DNA from 4 places in the Paenibacillus sp. M2 genome. Region 1 is predicted to be linked to each of the others. Evidence: predicted binding sites of a transcription regulator. Region 1 holds the regulator's gene; each other region holds the start of a gene.
The links. Region 1 encodes LexA, which represses DNA repair genes until DNA is damaged. Its sites were predicted from a motif close to CGAACATATGTTCG; they were not measured.

Region 1 (4,352 bases):
TGCTGATAGAGCACCACGAATATCCGTCGTCAACTTGTCCCCAACCATCATGCTCTCTTCGGGTTTAACACCCAGTTTACTCAAAGCATGCTCAAATATGGACGGATCTGGTTTTCCTTTTCCAAAGTTACCCGAGATAATAATCTCATCAAAGAAAGGAGTCAATTCAGGTACACCATCCAACTTCTCTTGTTGCAAAGCAGGACAACCGTTCGTTAACAGCAACAGTTTGTATTTCCCTTGTAATTGACGCAAAGTATCCATCGTTTCTTCGTACACATGAGGTCTGGATCTACGTTCTACTCCAAACTGTGCGGCCAGTTGTTCAGCAAGATCTTCCCGATCTATACCCAACTTCAACAAGCCACGACGCCAGGATTCTTTACGGTAAACTGGAGCAAGTTGTTCCAACTGACGGAACTCAGCTTGATCCCCACCTGTAAAGTTGGCCCAAAGGCCTTCAAACGGATTGATTCCAATCATTTTGGTAAAAGGAAAGGTCTCATAAGATTCATACAGTGCACGTGCCTCGTTACGAACAGCTTCTTCAAGTTCCTCCGGTTTGACCCCAGTCTCTTGTGCTGCAATTAGACAAGTCTCATGAAAAGCTTCTCGAACACTACGCTCATCCCATAATAAAGTATCATCCAGGTCGAACAAAATCGCTTTTAACGCCATTCCGATCATCTACCCCTTTATGCAATAATTACTTTTTGACGGTTTCCACGGTGATCTGGTGTGCTTTTGCAAATTTCAGCAAACGTTCTGCAATCGCATCTGTATCGTAACGGTTCAATAACTTGGTGAACACCCATCTTTTCCCGCGACTGTTATGTTCGATAACAACTGTACCCGGTTCAATTCTGAATTTGACGATATCTTCAACCCCGATTGAACGTTCACGATTACCCTTCGTCGTTATAATCCGATTACTGCTAATCTTGATGTATGGACGGCGAAGCATGAAGATGACTGCCAAAAATACGTAAAGCAGCATGGTCACCCAGTCCCAAGTTGTCATTGGAGCTTGCACAAGGAATGTGCTCATAAACAGATACAAAAAGGCGAGACCGATCAAAAATATTGGGAACAACAAGCTGCGTCCCTTAAAGACTTCTTCACCTGGTGTACCAGTGATTGGTTGACCACTTTTTTTGCGCTGCTGATTTAACTGCTTGGAATTTTTCTTAACCGTTCTCTCGAACGAACGCGACATGTGAATCCCCCTTATGTGTCTTTGTATCGGCTTACATAATTGCAAACCAACATTTCCCCCTATAAATTGCACACTCAAAATAACAGGAAGAAACCTAAATATCATAATGATATCATTAGGTTTCGTTAGTGTTTGAGTTTGCCTTGGTGGCCTTTGTCATTCTCATCATCAACAATCTCAATGGTATCCAGTTGTTGTCTGAAATTGCTGCGAATATTGCTCAAATAAATCTCTCTTAGCTCGGCACGTTCAGCAAGTTCTTCCTCTGACAATCCCGTGGACTTTTGCTTACGAGCCAATTCGTTAATGCGTGCTACCAGACTATCTATATCCAAGCTTGTCCCCTCCAAAAATACAAAGTCATATTAACTTTGCCATTATAAAGGCTGCTTGTCAAGCTGACACGCGCTAACACTCATTGACGTGCATTTTATTCTGCAAATTGCGGTAGAGCTAGTACTTGTCCCACTTGGATGGAAGTTGTATGAAGTTGATTCACTTTCTTAATTGCTTCTATATAAATACGCGTATCCATATTCGTCGGTTTATGTTCCAAAGAAATACTCCATAATGTTTCCCCTTGTGAAACAGCTATCTTTCCTCCAGGCAGAACATCATTCTCATTGCCAGCAAATACAGTTAAAACAGTGCTGCATCCAATAAATATAATCAAAGAAGTAATGGCTACCTTTAACATCCATGAAGAAATCTTGAAACGCGCTAAAACCTTCTTGTAGTTCCCTATGTTAGACTTAACCAGTTCCGAATTCATTGGTTCATAAATGCTTTGATAAGTAGAATATCTCATTAAATACCCGCCCCCAAACGTTTGTTCCTATCTGTTGGAATCAATATAACACGAACACTTGTTTTGTTCAATAGATTTTTAGAACAATTGTTCGCTTCTTTTTTGAAGGAGAAATATCTTAATTCAAACCCTTCTGCAAAGCATTTGCAGTATTACGCTCTGACTTTTGGACAAATTCGGTTCTATAAGTTAAAACACACTGATTATATACCATTTTATTTAGAACTTATGTTTGTACGAACGGAGGTTCTATGTTATAATTTTCCCAAACGTTACTAAAATGGGGTTGATACGGTATGTCGAAGATATCCAGCAGGCAGCAGGCTATTCTGGAGTTTATACGAAATGAAGTCCGGTTGAAGGGGTATCCTCCTTCCGTACGGGAAATTGGTGAAGCGGTTGGACTGGCTTCCAGCTCAACAGTACATGGACATTTGGATCGTTTGGAGAAAAAAGGTTTGATCCGACGCGACCCTACCAAACCAAGAGCCATTGAGCTTCTGAGCCAGGAAGAATCTGAGCATTCTCATCAATTTGCTCATAGCGTTGCACGTATTCCTGTCGTTGGTAAGGTTACAGCCGGGGTTCCAATTACTGCAACCGAGAACATTGAAGACTACTTCCCTCTTCCTACACATTATGTAGGTGAACAGAAAGTGTTTATGCTTTCAGTAGTCGGGGATAGTATGGTGGAAGCAGGAATCGTTAACGGAGATTATGTAATTGTCCGTCAACAACAGACTGCTGATAACGGCGATATCGTCGTTGCAATGACTGAAGACGATGAAGCTACAGTGAAAACGTTCTATAAAGAGAAAGATCATATTCGCCTTCAACCGGAGAATGCGACCTTCGAACCTTTACGTTTGAAACATGTTAGTATTCTGGGTAAAGTCATTGGCCTTTTCCGAGATATTCATTAATATTTAACTTGAGTAACAAAACTAGATGTAATGAAATACGAAAGAGGTTGCCCTGATGAACAGGACAACCTCTTTTTTTCATGTTTATGTTATTTATGCGGCTAATTATTCACTGCGTTTCAGAACACTCTTGTGATGCGAGAACACATCAAAGCTCTGTTGTCCGTGATATGAGCCCATACCGCTCTCTCCGACACCACCAAACGGGAGATAGTGTGAAGTCATATGAGAAAGTGTGTCATTAATACATCCCCCACCGAAGGATACTTGATTCAGAACCTGATCCTGCAGTTGCTCATCCTGTGTGAAGAGATATAGCGCCAATGGTTTTGGCCGGCGAACAATCTCATCCAGCATAGGATTCAGGTCACTGTACGTAAACACAGGAAGAATCGGACCGAAGATCTCTTCTTGCATCACAGCTGATTCCCATTTCACATCTCCAAGTACAGTCGGCTCAATGAGCAACTGCTCACGTACAGAACGCCCACCAATTAGCGTTTTGCCATCTGTGAGGAATTTCGACAGCCGATTAAAGTTACGTTCGATGACAATATGCGGGAAATCAGCGTTTTGTAACACATCATCCCCAAATTTATCTTTGATCTCTGCGCCAATCAGATTGATCAATTCATCATGAACTTGTTCATGCACAAGCAAATAATCCGGAGCAACGCAAGTTTGGCCTGCATTCAGGAACTTACCACGAACAATTCGCTGGGCCACCAGCTTCAGATCTGCATCACTATACACAATAGCCGGACTCTTACCACCCAACTCAAGAGTTACAGGAGTCAAGTGCTCCGCAGCTGCCTTCATCACAATGCGACCAACACCTGTGCTGCCTGTGAAGAAAATATAATCAAACTTCTCTTTCAACAATGCTGTACTGGCCTCAACTTCTCCTTCCATAACCGCAATATACTCCTGAGGGAAGATCTCCTGAATCAGATCATACGTCAGACGAGATACGGCTGGTGTTAATTCAGAAGGCTTGATAACTGCACAGTTACCGGCCGCAATTGCTCCAATCAGTGGGCCAAAGGCCAGTTGGAACGGATAATTCCAAGGTGCAATAATAAGCGCCACTCCGTATGGTTCCGGGTAAATGATACTCACCCCATCCGGCATAGCCGAATTGGTTGGGACTTGTTTTGGTGCAGCCCATTCCTGCAGGTGTTCTAATGCAAAATCCAGTTCACCCAGAACAATGCGAATCTCGGAACCGTATGCTTCCGCCTCAGATTTGTTCAAATCTGCCCGAAGTGCATCTTGAATCCGTTGTTGATACTTTTCAATTCCCTTTCTAAGCTGTTGCAGCGCATTAATCCGATACTCGATATTTTTAGTTTGTCCTGTATAAAAAAATGTACGTTGTTCTGTCACTAGTTGTTTTGCCTGATCC
Region 2 (4,352 bases), 430 kb from region 1:
CGATATCAAAAGTGATCGTTTTTTTTCGCATATGAATAATGGACATGTAATGATTCACAAAACGAAGCTCTTCACCCAGCGTCGAATCCATATCTTCAATACGATGAATATAACGGCAGTAGGAAGCCAGCTCCAAGGTCATGGCTGTGACCGATTCATAATCCTTTACACTCGATTTGCTCTGGATATAGTTGAGACAGTTGTATAGGAAATGGGGATTGATCTGAGCCTGATACTGCTTGAGTCTGGCCTCTTTGACGGAAAGTTCTCCAATAAGGACCTGCTCAATTAATGTCTGCGTATTCTCAGCCATTCGGTTGAACGATCGACCCAGGATTTCAAATTCCATAATATGGGTTTCGTCGACACGGCTGGAGAAATCTCCCCGGTCAAACCGGTCGATCGCTTTACGCAACCGAATAATGGGTTGTTGAATCTGATTACGCAGAGCCAAGATGTACAAAAGCGAAAGAAGCAGCAGGGCTACAAGTGCCAGCACAAACAGCGTATTGTTACGTGAAATCGATTGCTGAAGCTGATTGGTTGGATGATAGTCGATAAAGTACAAATCCAGAATACTTGCTTTCATATAAGTAATGAAGTAATTCCTGTCCTGAAAGGAGATTTCAAAGAAACCTCTGTCATTTCTGAGCTGTGGAACAACCTGAGCATCAGCCTGGGCAAGTCCAAGGGAGCCTGAACCTCGAATGGCTGTTTTAAAATGGGAATCATACAGCATCGGTGTTCCGGATGTATAATCAGACATCATTTTCTGCAAAACATCTAATGAGATCCTGATCTCGATATACATCGGCCCTCGATGTCCCTTGGTGAGATGTGAATAATAACCTGTACCATCCTTGTTCATATGTAATATCCATTGATCGAGCGGATCTTTGGACATGGAGAATGATCGAAATGAAAACTGGGGATCAGAAGATACCGTGTCCTTTTGATCCGGATAATACAAAATAATGGTATTGTTCCATGAGGTGGAAGCACTGTTTAATGCCAGCTTCTCAATGAGCTCCAGCTTGGCCTTGTATTTAGCAAAATCATTTCCGTAATGAAGAACATATGTATAACCTCTGACGGATTGATCCTCTGATAATGTTAGCGCATTCATTAATACCTGCTCAAATTGATTCGATAGCTGGGAGGACATGAATCGCACTTCGCCCAATTTATTCTTTTCTAACTCTCGTTGAATATCTTCCACATTTAATCGATAGATCCACCAGAAGATCAGTACAATCAGCATAAACATCAAAACTAGACCGAGTGCCAGCTTTGAAAAAATAGAGCCGTTCTCTGTGGGACACTTTTCCTTCAACATGTCATTTCCTCCTGTAGAATAAGAACGATCATCTCTAGCTTTATTCTACAATATCTAGCTTTATAAGGGGAGGGAACATGAGGACAAGGGGCTTACAAAAGACACCACTTAAAGGTGGATGTCAACGAACAGAACCCTGGAGCTGCGTAATTCTATAGTAAATGGGGTTTGTATAAATCGGACGCTCCGAATTCGATGGTCCTATGCCAAATATAAATATTTACCTCTTGCATAAAGAACGTATGTTCGGTTTATAATATATAGAAACATACGTTCTTAAATGTACAGGAGTGATTTCAGTGTGGACTAAGCAGCGAACCATTATGCTCATTGATATGCAGAGTTTTTATGCTTCAGTCGAAAAGGCAAAAATGCCCCAATACAAAAATAAACCACTCGCCGTTGCAGGCGATCCAGCAAGACGTTCTGGCATTATCCTTGCCGCTTGTCCGTTGGCCAAAGCTAAAGGTGTATCTACCGCGGAACCACTCTGGCAGTCTCTTCAGAAATGCCCTGAACTGATCATTGTAAAACCTCACATGCAAGAATACATCGAAGTTTCCACTCAAATCATGTCCATTATTGAGGAATTCACCGATCTGGTCGAGCCATACAGTATAGACGAATTATTTGCTGATGTTACAGGGTCTATGCATCTATTTGGTAATGATCCAATCGATCTGGCCAAACAAATTCAAGACAAAATCTATAATGAAACAGGGGTTTATGCCAGAGCAGGAATTGGTGAAAACAAAATTATCAGTAAATTGTGCTGCGATATGATTGCTAAAAAAGCGGAGGGTGGCATTTTTCACTTAAAGAAAGAGGAGTTGCATCTTCACATTGGAGATAAGCCCATCCGCGATATGTGGGGGATTGGCTCAAGAATGGAAAAACATCTGTGGAAGATGGGTATCCGAACCATTAAAGACCTGGCGAATACACCTCTTTCTAAATTAAGAAGCAAGTGGGGTGTTAATGGAGAAGTCATCTGGAGAGTCGCCAATGGACTCGACAATTCGTCGGTAACCGTCAACACACACAGCACACAAAAGGATATCGGAAACGGAATGACCCTGCCTAGGGATTTCACAGAAGCATGGGAGATCGAAGTGGTTATTCTCGATATCTGTTCAGAAGTGTGCAGAAGAGCCCGTAAAAAAGGGCTGATGGGTAGTGTCATATCTGTGAGTGTATCGGGAGCAGATTTTGATCACCCCACTGGTTTTCACAGGCAAGTTAAACTGTCTGATCCTACAAACATAACCGTTGATGTGTGCAAGATCGCCAAACGCATATTCCATCAACATTGGGATGGGCAACCTGTGCGCCGTGTAGGCGTATCCCTGTCTCAATTATCCAACGCGGATACATATCAACTATCTTTCTTTGATGATCAAGAGCAGAAACGAGCCATTGATCAGGTGATGGACAACATTAAGGATCGATATGGCGACATTGCCATTCTGCGAGCGAGCTCCATTACGGCTGCAGGTCAAGCGATTGATAGAGCATCTAAAATTGGGGGGCATTACAAATGAGCAAAAAACTGGAGGCCAATGGATTATGGGAATCGAGCCGCATGATGCTTCCACAACATAAAGAACGAATTATACAGCATCGTACTCAAATTCATCATCAAGCGAAACCACTGATTCATGAAGATGAGTGGGAGATTATTGCTCAACATATAGATATGTCCCTCAACTATACGTTGCAAGCCACCTTTGAAGTGTTTAATGAGTCAGGCAATCGGTATATACACGGAATCGTCACTTCAGTCAGCGCCTTTGGAAAAAAAATAAAAATTGAAATGGATAATGGATTTGAATGGGTCGATTTTGATCAATTGGTCACTGTAAAGTTTGAAGAAGGAGGAGGTGTGTACGGTGAGACAAACTTCTGAGGAACTTGCACTCGTAAAGAGGCTGGTAGAGCTTCCGTATCTTTTAGGTGCTCTGGAGGTAGATAAGCATAAAATATACGCTTCAAACTTTAAAATGAAATCGGTGTATATTGATTACCTGGACGGTACCCAAAAGAAAATTGCTTTAGAGATGTACAAATCAAAACAAAGTTTAAAGGAACATCATATAAAAATCATTGAAGAGGAGAGATCCGAGCTGAGTTTAACAGTAAATTATTCGGTAAGAGGTTACCTTCACAAAATGACATTATTGTGGAGCAAAGTGAAAGTGGATGTGACCTTAATGCTTACGGAACATATGAGCGTTGATATTACTGATATGCCAACATAAACATAGAGTTAGAGCAGAATACAGTATATAACGTCATGGGGTGGATATAATACAGCTATAACCATTGTTTTCTTCTCCCGATTTGGGTAAACCGACCTTTGAAATTGAAGGGTCGGTATTTTTTGTCTCAAAATTTTGCATTGGCATATTAAACATATAAAATGAGAGAAATCACGCGGCAGATACATTTATCCATATTGTTTCGACTAAAACAAGGATGAATCCTTCAGAAGGGTGATACCAACATACCTGGATTAGTACGGCGTGGTTCCGTTATCTTGACAGCCAAGATTATTACATACAACGTTGAATAAGAGTAATATGTTGATGTCCTCTTGAGCATGTTTTCTGTGAAAGATATGAACGCTAAACGTTATGTCTTGTAGTTGAACTAACGGCGGATTTTCAATTTGTGGAGGGGAGAAAGAAATGGACTACAACAATTCACGGAATGAAGCGGTTTTTGAGACGAAACGGCTCCGTAACTGTACCATAGCGGCGGGTCGTCGTCATACCGTTGCCCTTAAATCTGACGGAACAGTAACAGCTGCGGGTGATAATAAATATGGTCAATGTAAGGTAAGCGATTGGTGCGATATCGTCGCAGTTGCAGCGGGTAATGTTCATATGGCTACGAATACAGGTAATGCCCATACCGTTGGTCTTAAATCTGATGGTACGGTAACAGCTATAGGTTGGAATAAGCATGACCAATGCAATGTAAGCGAATGGCGCGATATCGTAATCGTTTCGGCAGG
Region 3 (4,352 bases), 1.0 Mb from region 1:
AGCAATCTGCTCCACCGTTTGCTCGGCTTCCTGACGGCATTGGTCTGGAGTCAAACTGCCCCAACTACGATTTTCTTCGCGCAACCGCATAGCCAGCTGGCTTAGTGCAGCATGAAACAGCTGTCCGATATCAGGAGCCTGAAGGCGGTACAATTGCCGTTCTTTGAGACGCAGCCCATGCGAGGCAAAATGGGAGAACGGACAAGCTACGAACCGCTCCATTCGTGAGACACTCGTCCTTACCTCTGTGCCATACAGTCTGCGACTGGTGGCTGTACGTAGTGGTAATGCTCTATTACGATAAAAGATCGATCCCATCAACCGCTCCAGCTGAGGTCTGCTTGTCTCTCGAGATACATGCCAATTGTAGACCGCCCACCACATTTCAGGAATGTCTTCTCCGCGGCGCCATTTGCGCAATTGTCCAATGAGCGTTGACAGACTCTGACCCGGATGGGTGACATAGGACCAATGCGTTTCTTCTGAGTTCGCAACCGGTGGTTGAGCGAGCAATGGCTGTTCTTGTAGACCAAACATTTTCCGTACATGGCGGACAATCTCGGAAGGAAGCAGTGCTTTTCCCTCATCATCTGCAACCGGGTAACTCAGCCACAACTGGCTGCTTGCCGCTGTAAGTGCCGTGTAGATCAGAAAACGTTCATCCAGCATCTGCCTTGTTGCACCTGGTCCAAGCGCCATGCCACGTTCAGTCAGTAACACTCTCTCCAGTTCCGTTAATACGCCATCATCCTGAGGTACGGCGGGTAATTCACCATCAACGGCGCCAAGGATAAATACGTATTTGATGTCCTGAAGGCGTGTACGGTCCATGGAACCGACCAATACCTGATCAAGTGCTGGTGGTACCAGACCCAGCTTCAGTTCCGTCAATCCGGTCTCAATCATCCCGGCAAACAGCGTGATATCCAGCCGTTCATTCCCCATCATATCGACCATCTGATCCAATAAATCCAGCACAGCTCCCCACATCTGCCGATGTTCTCTTGACCGTTCGGGGTCACCTTGAGCCTTAGCTTCAGCAGACATGTTCTCCAGCTTCCATGGGATCTCAGCATCTTCCAGCAGTCTGTATAGTGCCTCGCACTGGGCTTTGGCTGTCTTTGCCTTTTTCATTCGTTTCTCAAAAACACCCAAGGAATCTGTAATGACCGTTCGGCAGTTCTCCATTAATGAAAGCATCTGGTCCCGTCTTCGACTACGGCCATCCTGACCGTTGTCTTCCAGCGACAGGCTTGGTACATACTTCCATGGTTTGCCATCAGTCCAACGATACCCGTGAATACCACAAGCCAGTACATAATTCTCAAGCTGGTCCATATCTTCACGAGTGATGGAACCATCACGCGGAAGCAGCAGATCCGTTTTGACACAGCGAAATACATCCTCGTAACGCCAATGGCGCCGAACAATATCCAGTGCGGAACGGATAAACTCGGATAATGGATGATGAAGTTCATTTCTTCTGCGGTCCAGAAAGACGGGTACGTCATAATCCCTGAATAGAGGTTCAGCTATATCAGCGTAGGTATCCAACTGACGAACAAGTACTGCCATATCCCGATAACGCGCACCTTCGTTTTGCGCCAGACGCCGCATCTCACGCAGTGCTCCCTCCATCTCAGCTCGTCGGTTCTCCGCTGCAACCAGTCGGATTCCGGAATCAAGGCCATCACTTTTCCAACGAATTCGGCGGTCGAAACCAGCCTCCAGATGAGCAAGTCCCGGACGATCCTTGTATCTCGGTGGAATCTCCGAATCTAGCACGGTTATATCGCTCGGTACACCCAGTTCTTCAGCCATTCCTTTCAGACGCGCGTAGGCACTCCCCGTGGGATAGAACAGCTCCAGTTCTCCAGGCAGAGCCCCCTGATCATATGGACGATCCAATGTCAGTGCAATCGTCACGGAAGAGCACTGCAACATCAGGCGACCAATCACACTCATTTCCTGTGGCGTGAATCCCTGAAAACCATCAATCCAGACCTGTGCATCCTGCAGCAATGCACTTTCCGACAAACGATCTGTCAGCTCGGTCAACGTGTCTTCATCATCAATATATAAATTGGTCAGTTCCTGTTCATAGTCACGATATATCAGATTCAAGTCATGCAACTTGTCCTCCAGAATTGGCGAAGTGGATGAGGTATTCCCTCCAGACAGCCCTTCTTCCAGCAATGATGGATCAACTTCATAACGTTTAAATTCACTATATAAGTCATTTAATTCGCCTATAAAACCCAGCTGGCTGCCGGATGCACCAAACAGCTTTAATTCTTCCTTACGACGCTGGATTACTTTATAGAGCAGCATCTTTTTGCCTTCGGCTCCGATCGGAATACGAGCAGAACCACCTGCTTCCTGCATTACACGATAGGCTAAACGGCGAAAGCCGAGCACTTCTGCACGCATCGTACCTTTAATTGCTCCAGAAGACACCAATGCCTGCTCTGTTCGAAAAGAACTCTGTTCTGGAACGAGCAAAATCAAAGGTGTGCCTTGCGGTTCTTGTTGAAGCAGGGATGTAATTTCCCGGGTAATCAGCGAGCTCTTGCCGCTGCCTGCCCGGCCAATAACAAAACGAACGGACATGTCTAATCCTCCAAACCACACGTACAAGATTTTAATTCCCAGTATAACATATCTGACTTGGTTCGGAACATACGTTTGCCACTATCCGGTAAAACCGGAGATCATCTCCGTTAACACAGCAAAACAGCAAAAAGCCCGCAGCTAGCACACACTGTGGACTTTTGACTTGATCTATAGATTAAATTAAAGATAATTTACACTTGCCACTCCGATGACAGAACAACCCTCCGATCGCTGCTATTCCCAGATTTTCTTGATTCAATTTTTAAAAAGTGAAAAAAAACGAGAATAAAGGCGAAGATTATGCTTCCGAAGCAGCTCTTCAGAAAGCTTTTAGCTTCACTCCTTCAGGTTATTTCTGTCCTCTACGTTCTCGTGTAAATCTTTAGTCCAATCTATACAGTGAAATTTGAACGGAAATCATACGATTAATTCTTTTTGCTGCGCACTTCGAAAATAGCAAATTTGAGGTAATGTCCTTCATCCACACCCAAAATTTGCGGGTGATCCTTACCAGCTGCCTTCCAGTCGATTAGACGCAGTACTTTTCCTGCATCTTCTGCTGCATCGGCAATCGTGTCCAAGAAAAGGTCAGGACGCATGTGATACGAACAGCTGGCTGTTACCAAATATCCGCCCTCATTAACCAGTTTCATACCTTGCAGGTTGATATCCTTATATCCGCGGCATGCACCTTTAACTGCTGATTTCGTCTTGGCAAACGCCGGGGGATCGAGGATGACTACATCAAATGTTTTACCGCCAGCTGCAAGCGCTTTGGAAGTATCTACTTTTTGTTCGCCAGCGCGCGCACGTGCAGTACGTTCATCCAGCCCCTTCACTTGTTCACGCAAGTACTGGAATGCATCAGCAACTACGAATTCGACCCGGTCGGTGAAACCGTTCAACTCCACATTTGTTCGTGCACTCTCAATGGCATGCTCCGAAATATCAAGACAAGTCACTTTTTTAGCTCCATACTTGCAAGCATTCAACGTAAAGCTGCCCGTGTGTGAGAAACACTCCAGTACAGTGGCACCATCCCAATATGGGAATGTAACTACCTTTCCGCTTTTATTCACAGGCAAGAGCTGCTCTGTGCCATCCTGCTCAGTCGTTTGAAGTGTGATTCCACTCTTGTAGCCCCAACCCTTCATGAGCGGTTCGATCGCTGCACGATTCTCACGTTGATCGAAGAAGTAACCTGTCTTCTGTCCTTCCACGATATCGACTTTAATGAGTAGTCCATTCTCTGTAACCGTGACATGCCGTGGACACTCTCCGTACAGCGGACCTTTGGTCTGCTCCAAACCTTCCAGTTCACGAATCGAGACATCACTGCGCTCGTAAATGCCTTCAGGCTGCATTACTTCAATGAGTGCCTGTACAATGGCTTCACGGCAACGATCCATGCCAAGTGTAAGCAACTGTACAACGAGAATGCTGCCGAATCGGTCAACGATTAATCCTGGCAGAAAATCAGCTTCGCCGTAAACGAGACGGTAAGCCTCTCCATCCTGGATAAAACGTTCCCGATGACGCAAGCAATCGCGGAAACGCGCTGCAAAAAACGCCGTATCCATTTTTTCGGACTCCAAAGGTTGATAAGCTACAACCCTTACAGTGATTTGAGATGCGGGATTGTAATATCCTGTCGCCAGATAGCGACCTTGATGATTCAATACATTGACCAGATCTCCCGGTTCCGGGTTTCCGTCAACAGAGGCAATTTCGTTGTTAAA
Region 4 (4,352 bases), 470 kb from region 1:
GAAAGTCCCAACTGTGTCGGGAGTATTATTGTAAAAAATGGGTCATCGGTTTTATTTGATCCCATTGTTAAAGAGTTGGATACAATACCCGATGAACAAATTGCACTCAACATGCTGAATATGTTAATGAAATGAACAATTCATAGGAAAGGAGGTGAGGATATGGATAGAAATCTTATGCTTAGATTTATTAATTTAGGAACAGGAGCAACAGCACTTTGGGGAATTACTCTTATCATTGGATATGTGTTTGCTTCAGATCAAGAAATGATTGTCCGAACATCAATTTTCACACTTATTAATGCAATATTGTTTTATATGACAAGACGAGACATTAAAGAGACGAAATAAAACAAAAAAGGATTGAATGAATATTATAGAAATTGTACATAACTATTTGAACATTGCGGGTGGTATGGCGGGCTCAATGGCTCTGCTGTACTTACCGATTCGTCTAATTAGTTTCATGAATAAAACAAGATTCTCACATAAAGCATACTATTATGTTGTATTGAGCACATTTATTTTGGTTTCAGTGCTGCAACGCTTCGATATTATATAGGAAGGAGGTTAAGTAAATATGGTCGACTTCGCATATCTCAACTCTCCTGAAGGAAAAGAAGAGATGAACAGAAGACGTGAGGAGCGAAGAGAACAGGAAGAGTTTGAGCTTAAAACAGTTTCATTCACAGGGCATCGTCCCAATAAACTGGGAAATTGCTACAGCCTCACAGATAGCCAATCCAAATACATAAAGAGTAAGCTTGAACCAGTGCTAATCCAACTGATTGAGAACGAAGGAATTGAAAATTTTGTCTCTGGTGGTGCAATTGGATTTGATCAAATAGCATTCTGGACTGTTCGGGGATTGAAGAAAATAAATTATCCAGATATTCGCAACATAGTGGCTGTACCATTCAAAAATCAAGCAATTAAATGGACTGATCGCGAAACTCAACACTGGTACAAAAAGATGATTGATATTGCTGATGAAGTTGTTTATGTAGATGAGTTGCCAGAATATAAAATCGAAGGTGTACCTATTGGTGACTATCATGTAGCAAAGATGCAGAAACGTAACGAGTACATGGTAGATAAAAGTAGAATCATTGTATCAACATGGGATGGCACAAAAGGTGGTACAGGTAATTGCTGTAGGTATATAAGAAAAGTAGGCAAGACATTATACAACCTAAAACCACAGTATGACTTTGAATTAGATATTGCATATGGAGTTAATGGATAAAGGAGTTGCAAAATGAAGAGTAGAATTTGTGTTTTACTATTAGTTATATCAATGGTGATGCTTACAGGTTGTGAGAAGGACAGGAAGACAGTTTTCAATCAGACATACATAGAAACAGTCAGCACACAAAAGGGAGACATTATGATATTTAAAAACTTAGATGGGTATAAATATGGTTGGATTCTAGATCCATCTGATTCGTTTAATATAGTTAAAAACAAAACTTATGATATTGAAGTATCACTAGAGACAATTACAACTTATGGAGGATTTATCAAAGGAGTTTTGGATAAATAATCCTATAAAGGACAAGTTTTAACAAGAAAAAGGGTGGAGAAATCCACCCTATAGTTTTACCATTCTATCGTAAGCAAGGTCATACCAATAAACTGCTCCAGTATTCATATCAACGTAATACCATCCGTATGTCGCTATATGATCTGGAAAGTCTTCAAATACACGAATTACATATTTACCCTCGCTTTCTCCATCTTCCATCATACTTAAACTGTATTTATCCACATCTTTCTTAATTTTTTTGTACACTAGATCAAAAGCATCGTCCAAGCTCACTTTCTCCTTTGGCTGCTTGCCAATATAAAGATTGTCCCCCTTTAACGAAACCTTCTCGCCAATGGCATTACTCATACTTCTAACTGGTACATATGTAGTGTTTTTGTACGTTATTGCATCAGTTGTGGACTTCTTAGTTCCATCTACATAGAGACTGACTTTCTGGATTACTGCTTTAATCGGTGTGGTAGTGGCTGCAAATGCTGTTGCCCCTGTAATTGTTGATCCGATCAGAATACCAATGACCAAACCCTTTAACTTGTCCTTCATTGTAATTCTCCTCTGTTATGTGAAATAGATTGCTTATTGTAGTATACAACTTAAATATCTATATGAACTACAAAAATTTCCTGTTGCATAAAGAACGTCTGTTCGGTGTATAATACATATACAAACAAACGTTCTTATTTGATTATGGGAGTGATAATAATGACGAAGAAAGAACGGACAATTATGCTAATTGACATGCAGTCGTTTTACGCCAGTGTGGAAAAGGCTAAAATGCCTCAATACAAAAACAAACCATTGGCAGTTGCAGGAGATCCAGCAAGACGTTCAGGAATTATACTTGCTACATGTCCTCTAGCTAAAGCAAAAGGCGTGTCAACCGCTGAACCATTATGGCAGTCACTTCAAAAGTGTCCTGAGTTGATCATTGTGAGACCACATATGCAAGAATATATAGAGGTTTCGACTCAAATTATGAGTATAATTGAGGAATTTACTGACTTAGTGGAGCCCTATAGCATAGATGAGCTATTTTGTGATGTGACAGGCTCTCTACACCTATTTGGTAATGACCCGATTGACTTGGCAAAACAGATCCAAGACAAAATATTGAATGAAACTGGGGTCTATGCGAGAGCAGGTATATCCACCAATAAGGTGATGAGTAAACTTTGTTGTGATATGATCGCAAAGAAAATTGATGGTGGAATATTCTTTCTTAGAAAAGATGAACTGCATGATCATATAGGTGATAAGCCAATTCGTGATATGTGGGGTATTGGATCAAGAATGGAAAAACACTTGTGGAAAATGGGGATTCGAACAATAAGACAGCTTGCGAATACACCTCTGTCCAAATTGAGAAGTAAGTGGGGTGTTAATGGTGAGGTTATTTGGAGAGTGGCAAATGGACTTGATGACTCTCCTGTAACCATAAATACCCATAGTGTGCAAAAGGATATAGGCAATGGCATGACGCTCCCTAGAGACTATACAGAACAGTGGGAAATTGACGTTGTAATACAAGATATTTGTACTGAAGTGTGCAGACGTGCTCGTAAAAAAGGATTAATGGGTAGCGTAGTAACTATGAGCTTATCTGGGGCAGACTTTGATCATCCAACTGGATTCAGCAGACAGGTCAAATTGCCAGATCCCACTAATATCACAGTAGATGTTTGTAAGATAGCTAAACAGATCTTTCGGCAACATTGGGACGGTCAGCCTGTGAGACGAGTTGGGATATCATTATCCAATCTTTCCAATGCTGAGACGTATCAATTATCATTATTTGATGATCAGGAACAAAAACGTGCGATTGACAAGGTGATGGATGACATTAAGGATCGCTATGGAGATATTGCCATACTTCGTGCAAGCTCAATCACATCTGCTGGTCAGGCCATAGACAGATCAAATAAAATTGGAGGTCACTATAAATGAGAAAAAAACTGGAGGCAAATGGATTGTGGGAATCAAGTCGTATGATGTTGCCACAACATAAAGAAAGAATCATTGAACATCGCTCACGAGACAATGATCAGATTAGACCTCTTCTTCACGAGGACGAATGGGAAGTTATTTATCAGAACATAGGAATATCATACAAATATACTGAAGAAGCGAATTTTGAGATTTTTGAATTAAATTCAAAACGAGTTGTGAGCGGAATTGTTTCGAAGGTTAATGAGTTAGGGAAGAAGGTTAGAATCGAATGGGAAAATGGACACGAATGGATTGATATAAAAAGCTTAGTTGCAGTGCGATTATCGGGAGGGGGATTAGAGTAATGAAACAAAGTGCTGAAGAGTTGGAATTAGTGAAAAAATATGCTGAGATGCCATTACTGTTAGACGTAATAGAGGAAGACAAGAAAAGAATAAGTGAGAGCAACGTCATATTAAAAAGAGAGTTGAGTTTTTATTTAAGTGCACTACAAGACAGGGTGACCGCTGACATATACGATCTGAAGAAGGCATTAAGAGAGCATGACATTAAAATTATCGAACAAAAAAGAACTGAAGACAATTTGTTTATTTCTTACTCAATTCGCGGATATCAACATAAGATGAACCCACTGATGAGTAGGGTTAGAACAGATGTATTAGTGATGTTAGCGGACTACATGAGAATAGATTTAACTAAGACATGAGTAGATCGTTGTGCTTGACTTTTAAGAGTAAATATAATAATATTAACAGTATAATAAAGAGTGATTGTTTGAAGGTAAATAATGCAATCTGTCGAATAATAATACTATAAAAAATTCACACCGGGAGATGATTTTGTGTCATATTTAGAGCCA

Region 2: ACETMN_RS17010 (DNA polymerase IV) is a predicted target of LexA. The motif match lies at 1,572-1,585, and genes of this name have one in related genera.
Region 3: addB (helicase-exonuclease AddAB subunit AddB) is a predicted target of LexA. The motif match lies at 2,675-2,688, and genes of this name have one in related genera.
Region 4: ACETMN_RS21395 (DNA polymerase IV) is a predicted target of LexA. The motif match lies at 2,211-2,224, and genes of this name have one in related genera.

Annotation. Positions count from the first base shown of each region.
Region 1 covers NZ_CP169648.1:4,201,210-4,205,561, forward strand. The annotation lists gene ACETMN_RS18960 (HAD family hydrolase) at 1-678, opposite strand, end outside; gene ACETMN_RS18965 (hypothetical protein) at 707-1,216, opposite strand; gene ACETMN_RS18970 (DUF896 domain-containing protein) at 1,342-1,551, opposite strand; gene ACETMN_RS18975 (LysM peptidoglycan-binding domain-containing protein) at 1,647-2,024, opposite strand; gene lexA (transcriptional repressor LexA) at 2,321-2,947, shown strand; gene ACETMN_RS18985 (aldehyde dehydrogenase) at 3,053-4,352, opposite strand, start outside.
Region 2 covers NZ_CP169648.1:3,775,406-3,779,757, forward strand. The annotation lists gene ACETMN_RS17005 (sensor histidine kinase) at 1-1,336, opposite strand, end outside; gene ACETMN_RS17010 (DNA polymerase IV) at 1,660-2,877, shown strand; gene ACETMN_RS17015 (YolD-like family protein) at 2,874-3,242, shown strand; gene ACETMN_RS17020 (hypothetical protein) at 3,226-3,594, shown strand; gene ACETMN_RS17025 (RCC1 domain-containing protein) at 4,024-4,352, shown strand, end outside.
Region 3 covers NZ_CP169648.1:5,200,040-5,204,391, forward strand. The annotation lists gene addB (helicase-exonuclease AddAB subunit AddB) at 1-2,610, opposite strand, end outside; gene ACETMN_RS24065 (class I SAM-dependent rRNA methyltransferase) at 3,039-4,352, opposite strand, start outside.
Region 4 covers NZ_CP169648.1:4,667,132-4,671,483, reverse strand. The annotation lists gene ACETMN_RS21420 (hypothetical protein) at 1-135, shown strand, start outside; gene ACETMN_RS21415 (hypothetical protein) at 163-351, shown strand; gene ACETMN_RS21410 (SLOG family protein) at 581-1,246, shown strand; gene ACETMN_RS21405 (hypothetical protein) at 1,259-1,543, shown strand; gene ACETMN_RS21400 (hypothetical protein) at 1,592-2,089, opposite strand; gene ACETMN_RS21395 (DNA polymerase IV) at 2,249-3,490, shown strand; gene ACETMN_RS21390 (YolD-like family protein) at 3,487-3,837, shown strand; gene ACETMN_RS21385 (hypothetical protein) at 3,837-4,199, shown strand; gene ACETMN_RS21380 (hypothetical protein) at 4,335-4,352, shown strand, end outside.